DNA from 4 places in the Acetobacter tropicalis genome. Region 3 is predicted to be linked to each of the others. Evidence: riboswitches for the same ligand, from Rfam matches in the RefSeq annotation. Region 3 holds a riboswitch; each other region holds the start of a gene.
What was found. Region 3 has a riboswitch for cobalamin ahead of QWU00_RS03160 (hypothetical protein). Riboswitches for the same ligand answer to the same signal wherever they lie in the genome.
Positions count from the first base shown of each region.

Region 1: another riboswitch for cobalamin. It lies ahead of QWU00_RS15725 (DUF1636 domain-containing protein); the one in region 3 lies ahead of QWU00_RS03160 (hypothetical protein).
Region 2: another riboswitch for cobalamin. It lies ahead of QWU00_RS15660 (TonB-dependent receptor); the one in region 3 lies ahead of QWU00_RS03160 (hypothetical protein).
Region 4: another riboswitch for cobalamin. It lies ahead of QWU00_RS10950 (TonB-dependent receptor plug domain-containing protein); the one in region 3 lies ahead of QWU00_RS03160 (hypothetical protein).

Region 1 is NZ_JAUYUW010000001.1:3,494,184-3,499,220, forward strand. It holds gene cobN (cobaltochelatase subunit CobN) at 1-1,026, opposite strand, end outside; gene cobW (cobalamin biosynthesis protein CobW) at 1,032-2,114, opposite strand; gene QWU00_RS15725 (DUF1636 domain-containing protein) at 2,118-2,474, opposite strand; cobalamin riboswitch at 2,572-2,796, opposite strand; one part of gene QWU00_RS15730 (IS5 family transposase) at 2,971-3,385, opposite strand; one part of gene QWU00_RS15730 (IS5 family transposase) at 3,384-3,724, opposite strand; gene QWU00_RS15735 (LysR family transcriptional regulator) at 3,932-4,855, opposite strand; gene QWU00_RS15740 (MFS transporter) at 4,976-5,037, shown strand, end outside.
Region 2 is NZ_JAUYUW010000001.1:3,480,580-3,485,616, forward strand. It holds gene QWU00_RS15660 (TonB-dependent receptor) at 1-2,025, opposite strand, end outside; cobalamin riboswitch at 2,312-2,544, opposite strand; gene cobF (precorrin-6A synthase (deacetylating)) at 2,782-3,540, opposite strand; gene QWU00_RS15670 (cobyrinate a,c-diamide synthase) at 3,716-5,037, opposite strand, start outside.
Region 3 is NZ_JAUYUW010000001.1:710,815-715,851, reverse strand. It holds gene QWU00_RS03170 (PepSY domain-containing protein) at 1-1,025, opposite strand, end outside; gene QWU00_RS03165 (TonB-dependent receptor plug domain-containing protein) at 1,025-3,091, opposite strand; gene QWU00_RS03160 (hypothetical protein) at 3,155-3,568, opposite strand; cobalamin riboswitch at 3,697-3,913, opposite strand; cobalamin riboswitch at 4,011-4,228, shown strand; gene QWU00_RS03155 (TonB-dependent receptor) at 4,312-5,037, shown strand, end outside.
Region 4 is NZ_JAUYUW010000001.1:2,402,319-2,407,355, forward strand. It holds gene QWU00_RS10935 (adenosine deaminase family protein) at 1-39, opposite strand, end outside; gene QWU00_RS10940 (DUF6525 family protein) at 213-614, opposite strand; gene zigA (zinc metallochaperone GTPase ZigA) at 626-1,840, opposite strand; cobalamin riboswitch at 1,991-2,216, shown strand; gene QWU00_RS10950 (TonB-dependent receptor plug domain-containing protein) at 2,344-4,431, shown strand; gene QWU00_RS10955 (ABC transporter substrate-binding protein) at 4,431-5,037, shown strand, end outside.

The DNA.
Region 1 (5,037 bases), 2.8 Mb from region 3:
CAAACGAGAAAATTGAAGATCTGGATCACGTGTTTCAACCGCTTTGAAACTGATGACCCCTGCAAATATGCGTCCGTCAACTTCGGGGAGGACAACATGCATGGCAAGATCAGCGGGAGAAAGACCTCGTTCTGCTGCGGCCCAATCCTCTTGACGGGCCGTAGAAAGCGCGACCTGAAAAACTGGATATCTGGTGGCGTCAAGCGGTGAAGTGCCATTTTCCCCACGTGCGGAAAAAGCTGTCGCATTTATGATAACGGCAACGTGGTTGTCACACAGAGCCTGACGGATCCACTGCGCTGCATCAGGCTGCTTAAGCGAAGGGGCAAACATTCCCATGGCGCGAAAGCCGCGTTCCCGCAATGCCCTGATCAGGGCATCAACTGGCTCTGTATCTGCTGCTGTCAGATAGGCCCTATAGAACATTACGACAGCCAGAGGCGCGCTGCCTGAGGGAACGGAAAACGTGACGCCTAAATCTGGATCATACCATCCTGTGTCAGGTATGATATGAGGTGTAACGCTTAACTTGGCTTCCAACCCCGACACCAAAGCCAGTTGTACAAGAGCTGCCTGAGCCGCTTCAACGCCCCCCATATTGCACAGATTTGCCAGTTTCCGCAGTGTGGGTTCAGTGACTGTAGAACAAGCTATCAGGCTTGGATCTTCACGCCCATCTGCTGCAAGAACGGCCAAAGCAATACCATTTTCACGCGCCAGTTGCTCGACCTGCACCAGCCCGTAATGCCAGTAACTGGCACCGCCTATCAGCCTGACCAGAATGCCTTTTGCCCGCGCAAGCGTGGTTTCAATATAGGTATCGACCGAGAGCGGATGCCGCAATGCAGCAAGATTGGCCAACCGCAGAGTAGGGAGTGCCCCATTTGCAGCATGCCACCCAGCAGCAAACGCGCCCAGATCACTATCAGAAAAAGAGAGCACCACGAGATCAGCCGGGCTTTGCCCCAGATCAATGGGAGTTTCCGTCTCTTCCAGGCCATGACTTTCTCGGAAGATCACGTGCATGCGGATTAATCCTCTGGCGTGGTCTGTCCTATCAGCACGGCCTGGATTGCTTTGGCATCAACATGATCGTGCTCAGCAATCACCACAAGACGCGTCTGCCGGGGCTCTGTGCCCCATGGTCGGTCATACTGAGTACGCACGCGCTCACCTACACCCTGCAACACCATCCGCATCGGTTTTCCGCTGACGGCAACATAACCCTTTACACGGAGAATGTGCTGCGTGCGGGCAAGGGAACGCACTGCTTCGACAAGCGCGTCAGGATTGGTGACCTCCGGCAGATCAACGACTACACTGTCGAAATCTTCATGCTCGTGCTCTTCCTCTCCATCATGATGAGAAGGACGGGCGGCAAGATCATTCTCCGCCTGAGCATTCAGGCCCAGAATCACCTGAGGGTCAATGTTTCCATCCTTGACAGGAATGATGGGCAGGGCGCGCGGAGTGAGAGAGGCGATAACCTCCCGAGCCCGTGTCACGCAGACTTCATTGACCAGATCCGCTTTTGTAAGGAGAACAATATCCGCACAGGAAAGCTGGTCCTCAAACACTTCAGCCAGCGGTGTGTCATGGTCCAGATTATCATCAGCCTGTCGTTGTGCGTTTACAGCTTCTGTATCTGGGGCAAAGCGTCCTTCCGCCACGGCTTCTGCATCAGCCAGCGTGATAACGCCATCTACAGTAATACGAGACCGGATACTGGGCCAATCAAACGCCTTGAGCAGGGGTTTCGGTAAAGCCAGCCCTGAGGTTTCTATCAGAATGTGGTCGGGCCGCTGGGGGAGGGCCATAAGCCGTTCAACTGTGGGAATAAAGTCATCTGCCACTGTGCAGCAGATGCAGCCGTTGGCCAGTTCAAGAATGTTCTCTGCCGGGCAACTCTCATCTGCGCAGGATTTCAGAATTTCTCCATCAACGCCGAGTGTTCCGAACTCATTGACCAGAACCGCCAGCCGCCGCCCTTGTGGGTGCGTCATCAGATGACGGATCAATGTGGTCTTACCTGCACCCAGAAAACCCGTAATGATGGTGACCGGGACCTTGGCAAGATTGTGCCGGGCGGTTCCTGCTTGGGGTGTGGTGTTCATATCTCAGTTCTCCTGCGGGGGAAGGCGGGCGAGGCTTTGTTTACGGAAAATCTGCGGCCGCTGCCGCCACGGAACCAACCCATCCGATGTGGCGGCGTAGGCTTCGGCGCCAGCCAGAATTTCGGGGGCATCAGCTTCCGTAAGCCTGCCATACACATAGCTCCATCGGCCTGGAGCGCTTAACGCCACCACGCATCCGTTATTACAGGCGGACAGGCATTCCACAGGCACAATTTCCAGCCCGGAATCTGGTTTTTGGCCGGCAAGGTGCGTGTAAAGACGGGCTCCGGGTACCGGCTGCCCTTCCACCACGGGTTCTCCCGCGCGGCAGGTTGTGCAAACAAAAAGTTTTGCGTTCATATCCCAGCCCTGCTTGCAACAAAGGGCACCGCAGGTAGACCTCTGGCTGCAAAGGCAGCAAGGAACGGTCAACCGGTTGCAGCGCACCCCGGCTGCCCGTTGAATACTCTTGCTGGCAGGTCTCCCGGCTTGCGGAATCAGGGTTTCCCCAACAATCATCCACCTTCCCGACAATTTGTCAGTGGCGCAGGATGATCTTTCCGGTCACGGTCGCGGGGGCGGCTGTGATTGAGGCTTCTTTGATACAGAAGCCCTGTCACATTCCCTCTTAGCCACCTTATAGGCGCACCTATAAAACGGAACCAACACGCTAGGCTGTTGCGGCAAAGTGCCCATGATGTCAAGCAATGGAACCCCATGGCTCATGTGCAGAGGGCATCCTCCGAAGAGGAAAAGCAACGATATGGCTATTCGAGAAGCTAATCTGACTAAGGCGGAACAATCTGCTGGAAACGGCAGATGAAATATCTCTCGCAACGAATGCTAGGGTGTGTCGTCAGTTAATTCCAATGATGGCGGAGACGAATTGCACGGCTGCGAGGAAAGTTGACTTCAGCTTGTCATATCGTGTTGCAATACCCCTGAACTGTTTAAGTCTGGCGAAGAAGCGTTCGATGATGTTTCGTTTTTTATAAAGCGAGAAGAGGATTTTCCGTGGATTGCGTCGGTTTTTCTTTGACGGAATAACCGGTGTGATCCCCCGCTCTTCAAGCTTTTCGATGAGGGGATCGGCATCATAAGCCTTGTCGGCGATGAAGACCTCGGGATCGACTTCATCGAGCAATGGCTCTGCTTCTGTGATGTCGGCCCTTTGTCCGGGCGTCAGGGAAAGAGCCGCAGCCTTTCCCGCGGCATCGACAATGGCATGGATTTTCGTGGTCAGTCCGCCACGGGACCGCCCGGTGGCCTGATCCGCCCCCTTTTTTACGGGCGCCCGCGCTATGCTGGTGAGCACGGACAATGGTGCTGTCGATCATCATGTATTCGTTGTCATGGTCAGCAGCCAGATGCCGGAAAATCCGCTCGATCACGCCGCCTTCGCACCAGCGACGCAGCCGCCGGTGCACGTTCTTCCAGTCCCCGAACCGGGCAGGCAGATCACGCCAGGGAATGCCTGCACGGTAACGATACAGCACGGCTTCGATAAACAGACGGTTATCCGCAGCCGTCCCACCGACATGACCTTCGCGACCCGGGAGAAGATCTTTTATTCGCTCCCACTGACCATCGCTCAAACCATACCGTCGCATTCACACTCTCCCCGTTCCAGAAACAGGAAGAAAACATCACAGATCAAACGGGAGTACAAGCTTCATAATCCCCCCGTTTAACTGACGACACGCCCTAGCTAATGAACCACGAAAGAATGGATACGCTTGTGCCGCCATATCCGAAAACATGTCCTTCGTTATGCAAAGCTAGTCACTTTCCAAATTGAAGTTAGAAAATAAATTAATCTAAAAACTACTTTTTTCAAATACATGCCGTGACACACGAAATAATGTTTCTCTAAGCCAGCGATGTATAGGGTCCATATCCCTCCGTGGATGCCATGCCTGAAACGCTTCGACATTCGGCAAAGAGAGCGGGAATTCGAACGAAGCCAATGACAGAGCATCAAGAGAAATATGATCAATGACAATGCTTGGTAAAGCAAGAATGAGGTCCGTGTTCTTCATACTTTCGATCATGCAATGGTAATTGGGAACCACCATAGGAACATTCCGCGTGAGGCCAAACTGATTACGTAAGACCCAATCAATCGGGCCATGGGCGCGTCCTCGCCGGGAGACGCTGATATAATCGTAACACACCATGCTTTCGGGGGTGATTGGAGTATTCAGGATAGGATGTTCTTTACGGACCAATCCCTGCATCTGATCCCTGAAAAGGGTTTGGCGGCGGATTTCGGGCTTCATCAACTCAGTTGCGCCAATATACAGATCAATACTGCCTTCCCGTAAAGGATCTGAAGCAGCTGTACCAATTTCGGGTGCCCAGATTACCTCGCTCTTGGGGCAATCTTTTTTGAGAGCTTGCAACAACGGCAAAGCAAGGGCTGCTACAACCAAATCATTGGCGCGAATTGTAAATGTGGGGCTCATATTGGCCAGATTGGCCAAGGCCCGTGTCTGGATCAGCGTATCTGCATTCTGAACCAGGTCCTGAACTCGCCCCAGAATACCCGCAGCAAAAGTGGACGGGATCATCCTCCGTCCGGCTTGAACCAGAATAGGGTCTGCGAAGGCTTTGCGCAATTTCGCCAATTGGCGACTCATGGCCGGCTCACTGACCTTCAGACGGCGCGCTGCAAGAGAAACACTCTCCTCTTCCACAAGCACCTGAAGATAACGCAGAAGATCAAGATCGTAGCCTTTCATCCTTGCAGAAATAGACGTTGCCAGGTGGAATGACCAGAAATTTCCATTCCTAAAATCGAAGTCGTCGCTTGCCGGAAATAGGGGTTGTCCCGCTCTTTTGGCTCAGGGACATGTAGCGGTATGAACAACGTCATTCCTGCACAGGCGGGAGGCGAGCCGATCATTCACGCGGCACCTCCACG
Region 2 (5,037 bases), 2.8 Mb from region 3:
CTGGAGACCGCCATACCAAGGCCCACGATCGACCATAACACCAAAAGACCATACAAAGTTTGGGGCATTGGTAACATATGCTCCATCAATACCGTAACTGGAAAGGTTGTGACCCCGGTAGCGGGCTTTGGCGAATGAGAGATCGGTATTGAATTCAAGCCAGGTAAATGGATTGTACTGTGCCGAGAATTCCACCCCTTGGCGGCGGCTGGCTGGGCCGGGAGAGGTAACGCCCGCATCACCATCATAACTGAGTTCAGAGTCAAAATCGATAATGAATGCTGCTGCCTGAAGATGCAGGTGAGAAAATGGCGTGGTCCGAACCCCAACTTCTCCACTGACAGCAGATGTCATGAGCGGAACTTTAACAGAGCCTTTTGTAAATTCATCAGACGTATAGGAGCCCGACACGGAGCGAAAATCATTGGAGTGAAATCCACGTCCTCCGCTTAGGTATAATTCTGTTTTTTTCCATGGCCCAAAAACAAGACTGCCTTTGGGCTGAAACAGCCACTGATGCTTTTGTGTCAGGCTATTATCGACAAGATTTTCATCCGTTCCCCCCTGATAGTCTTCACGCAGACCAACGATCATTCTCAGCCAGGGTAGCCAGTGCGTTGTATTTTGCACAAACAGACCGACTGAAGCCAGATTAATATTATCGGCATTGCACGTATAGGGAATTGTTGCCTCAAGGCTGGAAGGACAGTTTGCTAATGTCACGCGCTGCCGCGTATGGCGACGGTCGACATACAGAATATCATACCGCCCCTGTACGCCAATCCGTGTTTCCGTGCGGACCAGGCCGACATGATCCTGCCGGGTATAGACACTGCTGCCCCCTACAGTTGTGCGGGTTTCATCCTGTTGCTGCTGATCTCCGTTAACAGGATCATCCAGATAATGAGTGAAATTGTTCCACAAGGTCAGACGGTCATGGACAGCAAAAGCACTTGTCACCCATTTCCAGTTATCCCGGGCCAGATGGTAATGGCCAGAGAGGCTATAGCGCTCAGAAAACCCTCCATCGGTTGGGTCAAGAGACCCATAGCGGCCGATTAGTCCTTCATGGTAGGCATCCAGAGGTTGATCATTTGTTGCGCGCCACTGGCCGCGATAGAACATGCCTGTCAGATCAAAACCATTTTTGGCGCTTCCATACGTATAACGTGAAAGTGCACGGATGCTGCGGGCGTTATCCGGATATTTCCACGGACCATCCGAGTGGGAAATGTTAAACGCATTCACCCAACGGCTCGTATTGGAAAAATGGGTTGTGCTGCCGATATAAGCCCGATAGTCGCCCAGAGTGCCTGCGCTCAGGCTGATCTGGCGTGGAATATCATCAGCCAGCTTCATATGGTCCGATCCGGCAACACCAAAATCACCAATATCTGCATGAAAGGGGCCTTTTGTATAATCGACCCCCGCAAGCACTTCCGGGATCAGAAAGTTGAGATCTGTGTAGCCCTGACCATGGGCATTGCTGACGCCGTTGACCGGCATATCATCAATAAATGAGGCAAGGTCTGTTCCGTGGTCCAAATTGAAACCACGCAACAGGAACTGATTGGCTTTTCCCTCGCCAGAGTGGGATGTCACTACCAGCCCCGGCACAGCTTCCAGAATTTGACCAACACGATAGACGGGGCGAAGCTGGATTTCGCGTGCAGTCAAAGAGCCTTCGCTCGCGGTGCCAGCACGGCCCAGCAAATCGCGCCGGGATGCTGTTACCTGAATTGTTTCTGGCGCTCCTTCCTTGACAGAAACATTCTGCGCGCCTTGTGCGGCAGGCGAGTTTTTTGCCTTACCCGTTACGCTCGGCGTTGAGGACTTGAGAGAAGAGCGGGAATGTTTTGTTTTTTGCGTGGTGGGTACTGCCAGTGGGGAGCCTGCGGCCATTGTGGGGAGGGAACAAAACGTGAAGCCAGTAGAAAGCATGGCCGTGACAAAAAAATGCCGCTTGTAACGTATAATATGGCCTGCTGGCGCAGAAAAAAAAGAGAGTTGGAGGCGAGCGGTCATGGTGATCCTGCAGTGCGACAGAGGCACAACGGTCTTCTAAATGTGCGTCTGTGTACTGCCCGACTGCGGGAAACTATAAACAAGTTTAAGCAGCGAGGCAGGGGGAGCGCAGAAGAACGCGGCCTATAGAAGGCGGACGAGAAAAGAAGGCTGCTGATAGGGCGCTATCTTAGGCCATCAAGCGCTTTTCTATGAGGCATGCTGCATGCAGGGAGAAGGATGAGGAAGGGAACTCGGGCCGTCATGGTTTCTCTCTCAGGAAACCAGCCATCCCCGACCGGCATCCGGGCTTATCACGACGATGGCAGGTCTCCTGACTCGCGGATCACAGAAATCTGTTTGGCCTTCCCGGTCCAAATGTACCAGTGACCTGTTCCTGCAAGGAAACATAATAAACAGACTCTCACCGCCAACAGTTGCGGGGGCAGTTGCAGACTAGCTTCCGGACCAGCGTCCAGCCGAAGCATACAGCATTCCCTTTTCATCCGTTTGCACGGAACCATCGACTATATGCCCTTATAAGCAGGACGTTGGCGTGATTTCAATACACTCATAGAGGGAAATAGAGTATTTTCCTACTGTATTCGGACATCAGTAGCCTAGGGATAACTCTATTTTGTAGATATTTTCAGGCTTTTGTCTCTATGCCTATTCGGCGTGGGCTGTAAGTAACATTAGAAATTAGGAAAGATTCTATTCTTCCATTAAAGATAGACAATTCTTCTTGTTTTACATTCTTTACTGCTTTACCGTTTTTTATTGTTTTGCCTCTGAACGGCGCAGCAGATAGATATCCATGATCCACCCGTGGCAAGCTCGGGCTTGAGCGCGGGTTGTGATGATTTCTGGGCCAATTTCCGTCAAGGGACCGGAGAGTAGTATCTGTTCCGGCATGCCCACATACGCTCCCCAATAGATAGTGATATCCTTTGCAGGAATAAATTGGAACGAACAGTCTCCATCCAACATGACAATGACTGTATTGCTGCCGTTTGGCCAACCATGATCACGTAACTGGCGGCCGGTTGTGACTGTAAAGGGTGCGCCTATATCGTTAAGCGCGATGGTATGTGCTGCTGCCAGCATATTCAGGGACATAATCCCCGGGATACTACGGATTTGTGGGGCTGGTTCCAAACGCGCGGCAATGCGCAGGGTGCTGTCATATAGTGCGGGATCTCCCCATACGAGCAGTGCAACCGTTCCACCTTGCGGCAGGTGTGTACAAATAGTTTCCTGCCATACTCGTGCAATAGCATTATGCCATTGCACAACACCATGGCGGTAATCTGGATCCGCTGTATTGCGGCGAGGCATATCAAATTCTGCAATCCGGCAAGCAGGATTTGTAAGAATCTGTTTGCAGAGAGTTTGGCGTAGATCAGCCAGATCAGCCTTATTCTGTTCCTTGCGGGGAATAAGAATGAGGTCGGCCGCGTTGAGTTCGCGCACAGCCTGTAGTGTCAAATGGTCAGGATTTCCTGTCCCGATTCCGACAAGAACCAGATCAATCATGTAATGTTTCCGTAGGAATAAACTGGATATACGGGCTGTAATACGGAGCAAGGTGTGACGTTTACCCTCTCCGCAAGAATGGCAGTTTGCAGGAAGATGCCACCGGCATAAAACCGCCCTTGCTTCTCCCGCGGTCGCCCTTTGGCGAGAGTTGTTCTCTCAAGACCGGAGTGGATCATGTTGCCGGTGCAATGAGATGAAAAAACGTGCCTGTTGCCAGGCCCCGGCGTGAGCCTGCTTCAGAGACTTGGGTGCCGTTAGCATCAACTGTCATGGCAAGCATATCATCTGGTTGATTTGTAATGGTGGCATAATGGAATTCATGCCCGCGCAGGCGTTGCCCCGCATTATAGCCGGGAATTGGAGCCGCCAGAGTGGCCAGCCGATAGCCCAAATGCATACGCCGTTTGGCAAAAGAGGTTTCCAGACCAAGCAGACCTGCCATTTGATGATGCGTTCCTTGCGCATCAACCAGACCTGCGCCCATAGCCATGTAGCCGCCGCATTCTCCATGAACGGGCCGCGTTAGAGCAAAATTCTGGAGTTTTTCGCGGAAATGACCGGCAGCAGCCAGAGTTTCCGCATGCAGTTCAGGATAACCACCGGGAAGCCAGCAGACATCGGCGCTCGGGGCTGGTGCTTCATTAGCAAGGGGAGAGAAGGGGACAATTTCGGCCCCCATGGCCCGCCAGCCTTCAAACAAATGCGGATAGATAAAGGAAAAGGCTGCATCTCGCGCCAGTGCGATACGCTGGCCCGGAGGCGATACAGTAAGCGACTTGGCGTGGGTATTATAATCACGACTTGCAAGCGCCAGAATCTGATCCAGATCCACATGTGCAGCAATAAACGCCCCTAGCTTGTCCAGCAAAGTGGAAAGGTGAGGCTGTTCTTCAGCCTGTACCAAGCCCAGATGCCGCTCAGGCAGGGTAACAGCGCCCTGCCGGGGGAGTGCGCCAACCACTGGTAGCCCGACATGAGCCATGCCAAGACGGATCAAGGCTTCATGCCGTGGGCTGGCAACACGGTTGAGAATGACCCCGGCCAGCCTGATATGAGGAGAGAATTGAGCGAAACCATGCGCGATAGCCGCAGCAGATTGAGCCTGTCCGGAAACATCCAGCACCAGAAGAACAGGCCATCCCGTTAAGGCTGCAAGATCCGCACTGGCACCGTTGCCAGCTTCTCCAGCCGATGCCACGCCATCAAATAACCCCATGGAGCCTTCAGCAACCATCAGATCAGCGTCTGTCCGCGCACCGATCAGGCCACTAATCCGGTCCTTACACATGGCCCAACTATCGAGATTGAGGGAGACACGGCCAGACGCAGCAGTATGAAAAGCGGGGTCTATATAGTCCGGCCCATTTTTGAACGGTTGGACACTCAGCCCTCGCGCCTTCAATGCGGCAAGCAGCCCGAGTGTCACCATTGTTTTGCCCGCGCCAGAAGCTGGCGCGGAAATAATCACTCCTGGGCAGTTTGTCTGATCTGGCG
Region 3 (5,037 bases):
CGCTCGGAGTGACCGTCTCTTTTTTCAACACGTAATGACACTTTGTCGGCCAGAACCACACCCTGAACCTGCGTCCATGCGGATGGGTGGTTGGTGATGAGTTTCTGAAGAAGTGTTTGAATAGTGCGCCCATTCGCAGCGCCACTCACACGTTGCGGGTAGAGAAGAGCCTGCTCACTTTCAAAAAGTCCAGCCGGGTTCATGGTCAGTAATCCTGTTGTAATCCAGGATAACGCCAGAAGGCCAAATACTGTGCCGCCAAGATGGTGGACAAGATGCCAGCGTCGATAATAGGAAAACGGCCATTTACGGCGCAGGCGTAAAACCCCCACCAAAAGCCCGGTTATGGTCAGGAACACGCCTATGCCCGAAAAAACAATAACAACCTGCTGCCATAGAGCGGGATGCCTGCGTAATAGTGCCGGGTACAGCCAGTGAGCAATGGCACCAACCCAAGCCCAGCGCCGGGATGCTGCCGTGGTGGCCTGCACAACATCGCCTGTCAGGCGAGAAACATAGAGATAAGTTCTTGATATATCTTCAAAGCGGTAGCGGTGGAAACCATCCTGCCGTCCGTGCGTATCCAGCACCCATTGGTCATCCGTGGTGGTTCCATCAAAAACGGGTTCCTGATAGGTGCCGGTGGCCTGCGCATAGCGTCGAGCGCTGACGCTGGCGTCTTCTGGGGTAATTGTTCCAGTGTGTCCTGTCCTTAAATCAACTGCGAAGGATGAACCCTTGGCTGGATAGAGGGTCAGAACAGGTTCATCTCCAATCGAGGCAAGGCGAAACCCACGGAACTGAGCATTGGGCGCGCTCAGGCTGGGAATATCAGGCAGAGTATCCGGCAGATGCAGTGGAGCATAAACGGCCTGCTGGGCTTTCTCATCCGGTTGCGGCCATCCGTGCCAGAGCATGACAATGCCAGAAGCGCACCATGAAACCATAAGCAGGCCCATGCAGATTCCGGCCCACCTGTGGGTAAGATATAAGGTGCGTAAAGCCAATTTTGTTAATCTGGGCATCAGAACCGATAGGTATAGGCAAGCTGAAACGTGCGTGGCCACCCAAGAGAAACATACCGATAAGGGAGGGAGCATCCGTACGGACCATCAGCCGATGTATCTTTGCACCCACGGCTTGGTCTGCCGTATTCCGCGCCAGTCAGATTCTGAATGCTGAAATTCAAGGTGTGGCGGCGCTCCTTATCAATATAATAACGGCCCGACACATTCAGAACAGGGTAATTGCCATAGTTTATTCTCTGCCCCGAAACAGAGATATATTGTGACCCCGTATAAACAAATGTTGCGGTTAACCCAAAAGGCAGATCCTTTGGGTGGTAATCCAGACTGGTTTTAACGAGGCTGCGGGGAATCTGCACCATTTGCAACCCGTTATTCTGGCGGGCGTGGTTCCATGTAAAGGCGGTGTCCCATGAAAAACTATGGTTGAATTCCATTCCCCCTGAAATGCTGACACCGTTCACATGTACGGTTCCGTTCTCGTTACCAAAAACCTCCTGGCCGGTTTTTTCATCAAAGGTTGTGTAGTCAATCAGATTATCAATCCGCCGAACAAAGCCTGTCAGGTCCCAGTGTATTCCAAAACGGCCACTTTGCAGGCGTTGGCCAAGGGAGAAATTGGCACTCAGGCTTCTTTCGGGCTTGAGGTTCGGGTTACCTCTTTCATCCTGCGGATCATCAGCAAACAGTTCTTCAGCCGTCGGCAGGCGGAAGTTGGTGCCCACTTCACCTCTTGCATACAGATTGAAGGGGAGATCATATCGCCCTACCACATTCCAGATTGTGGCTGAGCGTCCGGTAGTGGGGCTGTTGTAACGGAAACCCGCGGCAATATGGGCATGAGGAAGCAGGTCTGGGGTCATTCTGAGTTGTGCAAAGCCTGCGTTGGTCATTTCCGTTTGCGGAAGAATACGCAGAACGTTGTCCTGCCCCCCATAGCGTTGCATGTCATAGCCGAACCATGCTTCCAGCCCCCGATGCAGGATGGCGCGCCCAAGCACATTGACGCCGTAATCTTCATACCCCCAATAGGCATTGCGGTAGAGCACATCACGTTGGCCGGGGTGCTCTAGATCATTATAAATCGTGTCATAATGGGTATCCCAGTTATGGTAATACCCTTTCACATAGAAATTCAGACGCTCCAGCGGATGAAAATCCAGTTTGAGCGTGGCAAGATCTTCCACCCGGTCATTTGTATTTTTTGCCACCCGGTAAGGGCGGGCATAGTCCAGGTTGGCAATGGTATGCTGGTAGGTGGCTGTCAGATTGAGTTTTGACGTAATGTCCACATTGTATTTTGCGCCAACGGTATAAACGGAATATTTACGGTCCCGATGTGTTGCGCTAGGCTGATAATCCTGTTTCCGAAACGCGCGATAGCCGTCTGTTCCGTCCCCCGAGGCATAGACAACAAAACGATGTTTCCCAATCGCATTGGCCAGATACCCGTCAAGATGTCTGCCGGTGTTGCTGTCTCCAGATGCGGTTATCTGGCCGGTGAGATGATCGGAAAAAGGACGGGTAACAATATTCACCGCCCCCGCTACGGCCTGCGTGCCATAAAAAAGGGACTGGCCTCCATCCAGAATTTCGATTCTGTCAACAATGGCGGCTGGCAGTGTATCAAGGGGCGGGGTGCTACCGTAGAGGCGGTTGTTGATCCGCACCCCGTCCACTAACCAGAGCACATCTTCGGTGCGTGAGCCCATAAGGGAAACATCCGCGTAATCGAAAGGACCATTCTTGAGCGCGACGGACATGGAGGGCGCGAGGGCGGAGAGAGCCTGAGCCACATCAACATAGTTTCCGTTGCGTATGGCTTGCGCCCGAACAACATCCACTTTTACCCCTGAGCGGGCAAGGTGTTCAGGGAGCGTGTCTTCAAGAGAATGCCCCACCACAGTCAGATGTTCATGCTGTAGTCTCTTCTTTTTGGAACCATATTTATTTTTTGTCACGTGTGCCGGCATGGCGGAAGGGGCGGTGTTTTCTGCGGCCAGCAAAGTGCCAGAAGTAAGGAACCACACCAGAAAGGTGAGGCTGATAAAAGGGGGTGCGGGCATGAGGGGAGCAACCGGAGCAAGGCAGTTTAACGGGAAATGCGTGACAGGATCAGAGAACGTGGTTCAGGTCACGCCATCATAAAGCGCCATGGCGGCGGCTCTAGCCCCAACTGTCCAGTGCACCGTGACATATGTCTGCACAATATGCTCTGCGTCTTTCGTGGTCTGAAAGGCCAGCTTGGGCGGTAGCGCGTCCAGAAGATCAAGGGCATGGGCCAGCATGGGCCGAAAAGCGGCTTCCAGTGCAGTGCCTCTGTCCTGGTACGGGCGGGGGCAGGGGCCGAAGGTTTTCATAAAAATGCTGTAACCGCTTTGAACAATGTCCGGTTCTGTATTGGGCGGTGGCATGTGCGCCATAAGGGCCGCCCTGAGTGCATCCGTACGGGACGGGCAGCGTTCAATCATGGTGCGCACCAGCGGATGCAGACCATCATGCGGTGTGCGGGCGCGGGGTGGAGAAGGAAAACCGGGTATCATCTCTCAGAAATCTCCCCGCCAGCTAAAGCAGGAACAAAGCCTTGCGTTTTTCAAGGCATGAGACAGACACCACACAGCGGCATATTGCACAGTACGCTCTCCAGCCTCCGGTACATCCCGCCCGGCGGCACGGTCAGACGACGACAGCAGGTCTCCTGGCTCGCGGATAATCGGTTCTGATTCAGCCTTCCCGGTGGTGACACCAGTGGCCCGCTTTTGCAGCGGAAAAATCAGACCCATACCGCATACAGTTGCGGGAGCAGCTGCCGACTTGCCCTTGGTCTCTAAGGCGTACGGCATTCCCTGTTCGCCCGTTCGCACGGGACTGTCGACAAGTGAGCAAACTAATGCACACAAATGGGGCAGTCCGCAATATTCTTTGCAGACTGGGGAAGTGCTCGGAAAAATGTCGCGCACGTTGACAAAATTCACGGGTTTGTGTCTATCAGCCTATCGCTATGGTGCCTTCAGCCTCCTCTTGCCGGGATGCTGCAAGGCTAAGAGGGAAAACGGTTAAAAGCCGGTGCTGCCCCCGCAACTGTGCGCTGTGAGGTTTTTTGGAAACATGACGCCACTGAATACCCCTTCGGGTGTTCGGGAAGGTATCCATCACACCGTTGACCAGCAAGCCAGGAGACCTGCCATTGCAGAAAAGTCACGGACGGAGCCGCCGAACGGGGTGATTCGGGGGCGAGGCGAAGCTCTCTCGTCTCCACCGCGGTGATGTTTGGTGGAGCTATTCCGTGCGACCAGTTTATTATATCGTGACGCTTATGGCGTCTGGCCTTTTCTGCATGAGCGCGGGCCATGCAGAAACAACCGGTTCTGATCAGAAACAGGGTGTAACCGGCCCTCTTTCCAAGAATGTTACATCCGTCGGAAAAGCGGAATACATCACCACGCATGGGAAAACGGCCTTCCTGAAAACGGTGGCTGGTGTTGGTGGACGGCTTGGTCTTTCCATCCAGCATTCGCCTGCCACCATTAACGTTATTCAGCATGATCTGATGATGCAGCGTGGTTACGCGCAGGCAGAAAGCGCAGCGGACAGTGCGCCGGGTGTATCCTCCGGTGGTTCTCCTGGTAGCCCGGCACAGTTGATGATGCGCGGCTTTACGGGAAACCAGATCCTCATCTTGCGTGATGGTCTTTATTTCGGGCCAACAACCATGGTTAACCGGCCCCAAAATACCTTCAATCTGGAAAGCGTGCAGGTGTTGAAGGGTCCTTCTTCCGTGCTGTACGGACAAGGGGCTGTCGGCGGCACGGTGGACATGCGCGCCAGAACGCCGGATTTTGATGCAGCCCATGCCAATGCGCTCTTATCCTACGGCAGCTTCAACACCTGGAATGCAGGTGTGGGTGGGTCCGTGCCCATTACAAAAACGCTTGCCATTCGCTCAGACTTCAGCCGCACATCATCTGACGGGTTTGTAAAAGGCGCAGATCCACATTCAGATGATTTTACA
Region 4 (5,037 bases), 1.7 Mb from region 3:
CAGAACAGCGCAGGCCAGTAACAAGGAACGTAAAAACATACAGAAACACCATCCGGTAGAGACGTGGTTTATAGTTCCTGCGTAACAGAAACCATTCCACTCACATATCGGATTTATACATAAAAACAGGGGGCTCTCAAAACCCTGCACCACGCTTGAAGCTGAGGGTGAGAGAGTGTGGAAGCCTGCCTGATCAGAGAATTCCTTTACCGTTAAGGCGTGGCCGGTGCGGTATAGCGCAGAATACTGGCAACAGCGGCATCATGTGGCAGAGGGGTGCCGTAGCTGTTGTGGTAGCGCGTGGCAAAGGCGTCCCGCTCAAGCCGCTCACAATAGTCCAGATACCGGATAAGGGCCCGTTCCGCTCTGCGGTTGGGGCCATGCACCCGTTTATAATGTCGCCACAGGATCAGTGCATTAACGGACCACGCATCATACGCGTGTTCCCTTAGCCTCTGGCGAATGGACGGTGGCAGTTGTTCAAAGGCGGACCATTCATCGCCCGTATGCCGGTGCCAGATTTCATGACGCAGCGTGCGCTCGTTTGAGGGGGGAGTAATCTGTCCTTCCGAGTTGGATCTGTGGGGGTGGTGAGTAAACTGATACGCCGACATGCCACCCTCCATTATGCTGCTTCTCGCCGCCAGACGGGAAAGGGGTCTGGCAGGTGGGCATAGCGTTCAGGGTCAAAGCGGCCAGTGCCATCCTCTGGCGTCAGGCAGGCGTCCAATGCGGCGCGTAGGGCGGGCTCATCCATGTCCTGCGTGCCAATGAACACAATTTCCTGTCGTCGGTCTCCAAACACAGGGTCCCACTTGCTCAGTACAAAATCGCGCCACTGGTCAGTTTCCGGCCACTGGCTTTTGGGAATGGCCGCCCACCACAAGCCAATGGCCTGATTGCGTACCAGTGCGCCCGCTTGTCCAAGTTCCCCTACCCAGTCCGGGCGCGTGGCCAGCCAGAAATGCCCCTTGGCGCGCACTACGCCCGGCCAGTTGGCATCCAGAAAAGTCTTGAATTTAGCGGGCACGAAGGGACGGCGAGCGCGATAGACAAAACTACGGATGCCGTATTCCTCGGTTTCCGGCGTGTGGTCTTTAAAGCCATAAAGCTCTTTGAACCATAGAGGATGCTGATGGGCTTTGTCATAATCAAACCGGCCCGTGTTCAGCACACGCTCAAGGGGAACCTTCCCCATGTCCGTTTCAATAACATCCGCATCAGGGTTCAGTGCCAGCACAATCTGGCGGGCTGCTTCTCCCTGCTCCGGCGTGGCGGTAGAGACCTTGTTGATGACCACCACATCTGCAAATTCAATCTGTTCTACCAACAGATCGACCAAGGCACGGTCATCTTCCTCGCCTGCGGTTTCACCGCGGTCTTTCAGGAAGTCGGTTGAGGCGTAATCGTTAAGCAGATTTACGGCATCCACCACAGTGACCATGGTGTCCAGCCTTGCGCTATCGCTCAGGCTGTTGCCGTCTTCATCCCGGAATTCAAAGGTTGCGGCAACAGGCAGCGGCTCTGCAATGCCGGTTGATTCAATCAGCAGATAGTCAAATTTACCCTCTGCCGCCAGCCGATGAACTTCCTGCAATAGATCATCCCGCAAGGTGCAGCAGATGCACCCATTGGTCATTTCCACCAGTTTTTCATCAGTGCGGGAAAGATCGCCTCCGCCTTCTCGCACAAGATCAGCGTCAATATTCACTTCGCTCATGTCATTCACAATAACGGCGACCTTCCGGCCTTCCCGATTATTGAGAATATGGTTCAACACCGTCGTCTTTCCCGCCCCCAGAAAGCCGGAAAGGACGGTAACGGGCAGCAATGCGGGCATGGAGGGGGCTCCCTGAAGCTGAGTTCAATAACGTGATAACTGTTATAATATAACATAACATAACATTCAGTGCTCTTTCAATCGTGCGGAATGTTCTGGAAGCATGGGGGAGAAGACGGCTGTTTTCTTGACACTTCCTGCCTTTTGGCGGCATCAACCGGGCGTGATGGTTCTCTCCCTGTCAGGGAGCGATGTAAAAGGGAACCGGGTGCGGTTTTGCCATGCAAGGCCAAAGCCTGGGCTGTCCCCGCAACTGTAAGCGGCATGTCCTGCACATACTGGCTGGTACGTCAGGCCACTGGGAGCCTCTCCTGGGAAGGTTGGTGCAGGATGACCTACCGCAAGCCAGGAAACCTGCCATCAGCCGGGGTTGCAGACGAGAAGTGCTGATCGGGGGGTGTCAGCAAAGTGACTGGACCAGGGGTGCTCCTAAAGTTTTCGGGGTGGTCAGGGTCGGACTTTCTCTCGTGGCGACGTCTTTCTTACCGCGAGGCCTTGTTTCTCTGATGTTCCGCAATACTTTTCTCATCAGTTCCACTCTTCTCACGTTGTGGGGTAGTTCCGCGCTGGCGGCGGATGCGCCTGTTTCACCGCCGCTAAAAGCACAACCTGCCAAAAAACAGTCCGTCGCCACACCTACTCCGGTTTCTGTGCAGCCTGTTCCCAGCCAGCTCGTCTCCGAACTGATAACAGTCAGTGCTGCCCGAACGCCCACACGCACGGATGATATTGGCACGGCACTGACCATTGTTACGGAAGAACAGATGCTGACCCAGCAGCGCCGCACGTTGCCAGATATTCTGGCACGCCAGCCGGGGCTGAACGTGGTGCGCTCTGGCGGGTTTGGGGCCACAACGTCCATTTTGATGCGCGGTAATAACGCCAATGAAGTCAAGGTCCGGCTGGACGGCATGGACGTGAACGATGGCAGTTCAGCCAGCGGTATGTTCGATGCGGGTCAGTTTGTTACAGATGGTCTGGGCCGCATAGAAATTTTGCGCGGGCCACAAAGCGGTTTGTATGGTGCGGATGCCATGGCAGGCGTGATTGATATGACCACTGCGCAGGGGCAGGGGCGTTTCAAGCCGTTTGTGCGGATAGAAGGGGGGTCTTACGGCACCTTCAATCAGGTTATCGGCGCGCGCGGGAGCAAGGGGCGCTTCCACTACAATGTCGAACTCTCTCATTACCGGATGGAAGGGTTTCACGGCATTCCGCGTTATATTGACCGCTATTATGGGGCGACACGGGAGCAACGGCATAAAGGTAACCGTAACGACAACCGGTCTGCCACTATCCGTCTTGGGTATGATGTCACCCGAAATTTCGATCTGGGGCTGACTGCTCGCCTCATTCAAAGCAATTACCACACCTATTCCCTCTATGATCTGCAAAGCGAGGCCTACGGGGGAGGGAATGTGCGTGAGCAGAACAACATGAATGAGGCTGTGGTGCGCGGCACTGCGCATCTCGTGTCTTTTAATGGTTTTTTTGATCAGGTTATTGGACTTGGGTACATGACCAACCGTAACCGCTGGAATGAAACGGGCCTCTATGCCACCGGACCGGATTATTACCGTTCAAGCCGCCTGAAAATTGACTGGCACGGTACGTTTGATTTCAAGAAATACGGCACGCTCCTGATTGGTGCGGAGCATTTTCATGATACGTTTGATTCCAGCCATACGGCGGCCTCAGCGTATGATACCGGCTATCACACACAGGCTGGTATGGATACGACGGCAGGATATGGCCAGTATCAGGGCAGCTGGAACCATATTCTCTACGGTGCGGCTAACGTGCGGTATGATTCCAATTCCCGCTACGGGCATTATGTAACGTGGCGTGTTGCCCCTTCCATCCATGTGCCGGGCACTGGTACCATCATTAAAGCCAGCGCGGGTTCAGGCTTCCATGGCCCCACGTTGTATCAGCTTTTTTCCAGTCAGGTCGGTTCCAGCTATTCCCAGACGGGTAATCCGAACCTGCGGGCGGAAAGGCTGATCGGGTATGATGCCGGGGTGGAACAGAAACTGCTGGGGGATAAGCTGCATTTTGGCGCTACATGGTATGATAACCGCGTCAAAAACCTGATCCAGTCCACGGAAAATATCCAGATGGTGGGGGGATATCCCTATTATCAGTATTCCTATGGCAACGTGGCGCGCGCGCGTATGTATGGTGTGGAAGCTTTTCTTGACTGGAAGGCCCTCAAAACGTTGGACTTCAACCTGAATTATACCTGGACCCACGCACGGGATGTCAGCAGTGATCTGGCCTTGCAGCGTCGTCCGCAACACAAGTTCAACTTCAATACAACCTGGACCCCTATTCAGGATCTGACGTTCTCGGGGAATATCCTGTACGTCAGCGGGTGGCGTGATCTGCCGGTTATCGGGACATCCTATTGCAGCACCTGCGGCAAGGGGCACGGCTACTTCACCATAGATATTGCGGCCAATTACAAGATTAACCGCTATGTCAGCATTTTTGCGCGCGCCGACAATCTTCTTAACCGGCAGTATGAAGAGCCAATTGGTTATCTTCAGCCGGGCAGAGGGGGATATGGCGGTGTGACCCTGAGCTACTGATGCGGAGGTGGCTGCATCTGCTGGGGTTGTGTAGCCTGCTGGTGGCAGCGCTGCCTGCTCCGGCGCGGGCTGCCAAACGGATTGTATCCATGAATCTTTGTACGGATCAGTTGGCTCTGATGTTGGCTGACCGGGCCGAGATTGTGGGGCTTAGTCCGCTGGTGCAGGATTGTTCTGGGTCGGTCTTGTGTCAAAAAGCACAGGATGTTCCGGTTCTGTCGTCAACGGCGGAAAATGTGATTGGTGCGCATCCGGATGTGGTGCTGGCAGGACAGTTCACGGCCCGCGTTGCCGTGAAAGCTGCGCGGGAGGTTGGGGCGAAGGTTCTTACTCTTCCACCGGCCTCTTCTCTGGCGGAGATTCCAGTACAGATCATGCAGGTGGCACAGGCTGTTGGGCACCCTGAACGAGGCCAACAGATGGTGGATGCCTTCCTGAAAAGACTTGCGCTTCTCAGCATCTCACGTCAGGCGGAGGACCCCGTGGCCGCAGTGTATGAAGCAAATGGTTTTGTAGCAGGTGCGGGGTCTTTACCGGATGATGTGCTGGCGCATGCCGGGTTGCGTAATCTGTCAACGGTAGCTGGTATCACAGTGGCCGGACGCG